Regions from separate parts of the Terrisporobacter muris genome, predicted to be linked through region 2. Evidence: riboswitches for the same ligand, from Rfam matches in the RefSeq annotation. Region 2 holds a riboswitch; the other holds the start of a gene.
What was found. Region 2 has a riboswitch for glycine ahead of NSA58_RS11870 (alanine/glycine:cation symporter family protein). Riboswitches for the same ligand answer to the same signal wherever they lie in the genome.
Positions count from the first base shown of each region.

Region 1: linked by a shared signal. The riboswitch ahead of NSA58_RS05385 (GrdX family protein) and the one ahead of NSA58_RS11870 (alanine/glycine:cation symporter family protein) in region 2 are both predicted to bind glycine.

Region 1 is NZ_JANKBY010000041.1:12,548-15,768, reverse strand. It holds gene grdB (glycine reductase complex selenoprotein B) at 1-269, shown strand, start outside; gene grdA (glycine/sarcosine/betaine reductase complex selenoprotein A) at 294-764, shown strand; glycine riboswitch at 971-1,070, shown strand; gene NSA58_RS05385 (GrdX family protein) at 1,239-1,601, shown strand; gene NSA58_RS05380 (glycine/sarcosine/betaine reductase component B subunit) at 1,742-3,022, shown strand; gene grdB (glycine reductase complex selenoprotein B) at 3,041-3,221, shown strand, end outside.
Region 2 is NZ_JANKBY010000149.1:4,419-7,639, reverse strand. It holds gene NSA58_RS11875 (PepSY domain-containing protein) at 1-193, opposite strand, end outside; gene NSA58_RS11870 (alanine/glycine:cation symporter family protein) at 321-1,691, opposite strand; glycine riboswitch at 1,926-2,014, opposite strand; gene NSA58_RS11865 (bactofilin family protein) at 2,455-3,221, opposite strand, start outside.

The DNA of each region.
Region 1 (3,221 bases), on a different contig from region 2:
CTAGTACGTGAGGCACTTGTACTCGTTGCGGTGCAACGATGGTAAAAGAAATAGAAAGAGCTGGAATACCAGTAGTACACATGTGTACAGTAGTACCTATTTCTTTGACAGTTGGAGCTAATAGAATAGTACCAACAATAGCAATACCTCATCCTCTTGGAAACCCAGCATTACCATTAGAAGAAGAACAAAAAATAAGAAGAAATCTTGTAACAAAAGCTTTTAAAGCATTACAAACTGAAATAGAAGATCAAACTGTATTTGAATAAAATGTAGATCAGGAGGTATTTCTAATGAGTATATTAGAAAAAAAGAAAGTCATCATAATTGGTGACAGAGATGGTATTCCTGGTCCAGCAATAGAAGAGTGTGTAAAAACTGCAGGTGGAGAGGTTGTATTCTCTTCAACTGAATGTTTTGTCTGAACTGCTGCTGGAGCAATGGACTTAGAAAATCAAAAAAGAGTAAAGGAATTTGCAGAAGAATTCGGCTGTGAAAATGTTGTAGTTTTATTAGGTGCAGCTGAAGGTGAAGCAGCAGGTCTTGCTGCTGAAACAGTTACTGCAGGTGACCCAACATATGCAGGTCCATTGACAGGAGTCCAGTTAGGACTTCAAGTATATCATGCTTGTGAGGCACAAGTAAAAGACGAATTTGACTCAGGTGTATATGATGAACAAATAGGAATGATGGAAATGGTACTTGATGTTGATGATATAGTTAATGAAATGGCTACTATTAGAGAACAATATTGTAAATACTAAAAACTTATAACTAGTTATCCTTAATATAATATGTGAAAAGTGATGAGTATGGTAAAAATAAAAACATAAAAAAACATGAAAAAACATAAAAAAACTTGTTGCTTATTATAGATAAAGTTAATTATAATCTAATTAATATAGAAAAAATCTATAAAATTAATAAAAAATTAAAATGACAGAATAATAAGATAATTATTATATTAAGGATGACTATTACGGGAGAGACTTGTAATAAGCGCCGAAGGAATAAGCCAATATAAAGCGAATGTTGGGGATACTCTCAGGCAAAAGGACCGTAGTACGACTTAACTCTGGAAAGCATGATATCTTAAGTTTTATCATTAGATATATGTGCACCGAAGGGGCAACTCTACATATTAGGGGAAAACTCTCAGGTTAAATACAGAGCAGAAAGCTAGGGTAGCTTTCTGCTATTTTTATTGCCAAAAAGAAATATTCTGGGGGGATAAATATATGATAATAACTAATAACAACAAGGTACATGAAAAATATAAAAATGATTATAAAATCTATTATAAAGAATGTTCCTTTAGAGAAATCTTACTTTATGTAAGAGACAGAGTGCATGAAGGATATGTACTTTTGACTCATCCACTATCTAGTAGCATAAAACCAAATGAAACTCCATATAAGTCAGTCTTAATATCTGATTATAAAAAATCCCTAGATTACAAATCTTTAATGATTATTGAAAATGCAATTATAACTTATGATAAATTTAAAAAAGATAAAGATTACACTATTGAATTAACAGATAGAATAATTGAAGATTTTAAAATTGTAGATTTATCAATAATTCAAAACGCTCTTTCTTAAAGATTGTGTATTTAGAAGTAAGTGCAATATATTTAGTAGAATTGATTATTCCATAGAAATACTAATATGTTTTAATAGCACTTAGAGTGCTTTTAAATAAATACCTAGCTCAAGTAATAAAATTTATGGAGGTGATTTTTTTGAAATTAGAATTAGGATATGTAAAAATTAAGGACATATGTTTTTCTGATGTTTCAAAAGTGGAAGATGGAGTTATTTATGTTAATAAGCAAGAATTAATTGACTTGTTAATGGAAGATGAAAATATTAAGTCAGTTGACTTAGAAATAGCAAAACCAGGCGATAGTACTCGTATTATGCCAGTTAAAGATGTTATAGAACCAAGAGTTAAAGTTGAAGGACAAGGTGGAATTTTCCCAGGTATGATAAACAAGGTTACAACAGTTGGCTCGGGTAAAACTAATGTACTTAAAGGTTCTGCTGTAGTTACAACAGGAAAGATAGTAGGTTTCCAAGAAGGAATAATAGATATGAGTGGTGAGGGTTCTAAATATACACCTTTCTCTCAATTAAACAACTTGGTAGTAGTTTGTGAACCAGCAGATGGTTTAAAACAACATAATCACGAAGAAGCTGTAAGATATGCTGGATATAAAGCGGCTATATACTTAGGTGAGTTAGCTAAAGATATAACTCCAGATGAAGTTGAAGTTTATGAAACAGATTCAATAATAGAAGGATACAAAAAATACCCAGAACTACCAAGAGTAGCTTATGTGTATATGCTTCAAACTCAAGGATTATTACATGATACTTATGTTTATGGAGTAGATGCTAAGAAAACGATATCTACCTTGATAAATCCAACAGAAATAATGGATGGTGCAGTAGTAAGTGGTAACTGTGTTTCTGCATGTGACAAAAACACAACTTATCATCATTTAAATAACCCAGTTATACATGATTTATTTGAAAAGCATGGTAAAGAGTTAAACTTTGTTGGGGTAATTCTAACCAATGAAAACGTTTACCTTGCTGATAAGGAAAGATCTTCTAACTGGAGTGCAAAATTAGCAGAGTTTTTAGGACTTGATGGGGTTGTTATAACTCAAGAAGGATTTGGTAACCCAGATACAGACTTAATAATGAACTGTAAAAAGATAGAGGAAAAAGGTATAAAAACAGTTATAGTTACTGATGAATATGCAGGTAGAGATGGAAAATCTCAATCATTAGCTGATGCTGATCCTCTTGCAAATGCAGTTGTTACAGGTGGAAATGCAAATATGGTAGTTACTCTTCCTCCAATGGATAAAGTAATTGGATATGCTGAGGTAGCTGATGTTATAGCTGGTGGATTTGATGGAAGTTTACAACCAGATGGTTCAATAGTTGCAGAGCTTCAAGTAATAACTGGAGCTACTAATGAACTTGGATTTAATAAATTAAGTGCTAGATAGTTGAAAGGGGGGTTGAAGATGATAAAAGTTGTTCAATATATAAATCAATTTTTCGCACAAATAGGTGGGGAAGAAATGGCTCATGTTAAACCTGAGGTTAGAGAGGGAATAGTGGGGCCAGGTGTTGCTTTCAATGCAGCATTTAAAGGAGAAGCAGAAATAGTAGCTACAGTAATATGTGGTGACTCTTACTTTAATG
Region 2 (3,221 bases):
ATTCTGGAGTTCTGTCATTATCTAATCTAAATTTAACTATCTTTGCTCCCGGAACCTTCTTTAACATTATTTCCTTTGCTTTTGTACTTCCTATAAGTTTTGAAGCTGCATCAACTGCTCCCACTTGTGATAATACTGTTGATGATGTAAGCACTACACCTAATCCTATTGCTACCATTTTTTTTAATTTCATTGAAATCTCTCCTTTTTTATTTTTTATACTATATATACAAAAGTTAAGTTCTATTTTGGGTCCCTTTTTTGTAAAAATATAAAAATTTTTTAAAAAAGTTTTTACTTTTTCAATAAAATCTACTATATTAACCTATTTTTTCACTATCTAATTTAGTTTTTCTATCTAAATATTCTAAGTATAATTTAGTTTCTGATATAATCACTGGAGATAGAGCAAGTAATGCGATTAAATTTGGTAAAGCCATAAGACCATTTACTATATCAGCTATAATCCATACCATTTCCAGTTTTAAAAATGCACCAAGTAATACCATAAGCACAAATAAAGTTCTAAATAAATTTATCTTTTTAACACCAAATAAAAATTCAAAACATCTTTCTCCGTAATAACTCCACCCAAGAATGGTTGTAAATGCAAATAGACTTAAACTTATTGTTAAAAATATTGGTCCTAAATTAGGAAGCACTGATGCAAAAGCCGATTGAGTCATTATAGCTCCATTTAAATCACTTTGCCACACACCTGAAATTATTAAAGACATTCCTGTTAATGTACAAATTATTATACTATCTATAAAAGTACCTGTCATTGATATAAGCCCTTGTTCTGCTGGCCAATTAGTTTTTGCTGCAGCTGCTGCAATTGGAGCACTACCAAGACCTGACTCATTTGAAAATACACCACGAGCTATACCATTTCTAATAGCCATAGATACTGTTGCCCCCATAAACCCTCCTGCTGCAGCCTGACCTGTAAAAGCACTTTTAAATATTAAAATAAAAGTTTCTGGTATTAATTCATAAGATTTTCCTAAAATGGTAAAACATATTAATATATATACTACTGTCATAAAAGGAACTATCTTTGTTGCAACATTCGATATACTTTGAAGACCTCCAAATACTACTAGAGCAACGCAAATAGCTAATATTATACCTGTTACTTTTGGATCTATATTGAAAGAACCTTGCACTGCATCTGTAATTGAATTAACTTGTGAAAAAGTACCTATTCCTAAAAGTGCCACTAATATACCACTTATAGCAAAGAACGATGCTAAAGGTCTCCATTTTTCACCCATACCATTTACTATGTAGTACATTGGTCCACCAGATACTTGACCATTTTCATCCTTAGTTCTAAATTTTATAGCAAGTAAACCTTCTGAGTATTTAGTCGCCATTCCAAAAAATGCTGCAAGCCACATCCAAAATAACGCTCCTGGTCCCCCAGCTTTAATCGCTGTGGCAACCCCTACTATATTACCTGTTCCTATTGTTGCTGCAAGAGCTGTACATAATGCTCCAAAACTTGAAATATCACCACTACCATCATTTTCAGCTTTAAAAATTAATTTTAATGCCTTAGGTAATTTTACAATTTGTATTAGTCCCAGTCTTATAGTAAGGTAAATACCTGTACCTACTAATAAAATTAATAATGGTGGCCCCCATATAAAACTGTCCACTTGGTTTAATAAGTTAAGAAAATCCATAAAAAACACTCCTTTTGTAATTAAATAATTAAGTACAAAATCATATAATCCTTTATGAATAAAGACAAGAATAGATTGCATTCTGCATACAATAATTATATGCAGTTTACTAAAAATATAATAATTACGAATATGTATAAAATATAAATTCCTTACAATTAAAAAATACTAAATCTTAAAGATGATTTAGTATAGGATTTCATACATATCAAAGAAAAGCATAAATATGCTTTATATATATTCTCTGTCCTTTTGCCTGAGAGATTGAGCAATTAAGCCTTGCCCCTTCGGCGCCCTTCACGGGTCTCTCCAGAGTTTCCTATTCTTTACAGTCCCACTTTGTAAGTACCTGAGAGTATGACTCCTTCGGTGTGTCCTAAGACAACTCTTCTGTAAAGCTTCATCAGATTATTGACTTGTTAACTTGTAACAATAATAATATATTATCTTCCAATACTTGTCAAATGCTTAATATAAATTTTTATATAAAATTTTTTTGTATACTTAGGCTAAAAAAGATACCACTTTTTCATAATCATCAATATTTATATTTAATGATTGTCCCAACCCTATAACTGCCAAAATCAAACTGTCTATTTCAGACTTATTTACTTTTTCCATATGTTTTTACATAGAATCCTTTGTATCTTTACTTGATTTGTCTAAAACTTATAAATTACTTTTAAATCAATTTAATTTTATGCGCTATTTCTCATCTATATAATTATAAAAAAATATGGGTTATAAAATAACCCATATTTCATTAGTTTACTTCTATTCTATTTTCTTTATATTTTATTGATTGATAAAATGTATACACTATTAGTCCTTGTGTAATCATTCCACTTACTACCCATACAAAACTGCCAATCATTGGTAAAAGGCTTAGTAGTCTTACAATTAGTATTCCCACTAAAAGTTGTAAATACGGATTTTTCTTCTTAAGCATAAATCTTCCAAGTACTATTCCCATAATTACTGGTGATAAGTAAACTACTATGAAATACATAATTAACGATAAAATTCCAAGAGGCAATGCTATTACAGTAATGAATAATAATAAACTAACTATTGGCACTAATATAAATGATGCCATTCCTCCAAAAACTATTGGAAGTGGCTGTTTAACTAATAAATCATCACTACTTATAAAGAACTTTTTAAATAAGGAATATAAAACTATTCCAAGTACTAATGATGCTACAATGGATATAATAGTTCCAAAACCTACTAAGGCTTTTAATTCATTTTCATTAGTCGAATTTTCTATTTTAGTATATTGTATGTCATCCATAGTTACATTTGAGTTGACAATTGGCTCTTTAGATGAATATACTTTTATATTGCCTGTAATCTCTCCATTATCAGCTATAATCAATTCATCACAAGTGACATTAACATCACCATCGATTTTACCATTAATTATTATTGTATTTCCTGTGGCATAAAACCCTTTACAACTACCTTTAAAATTAATATTTTCTGCTGAAATATAAACAGCTTTTGCAGTAGTCTTCTCACCTATATTGA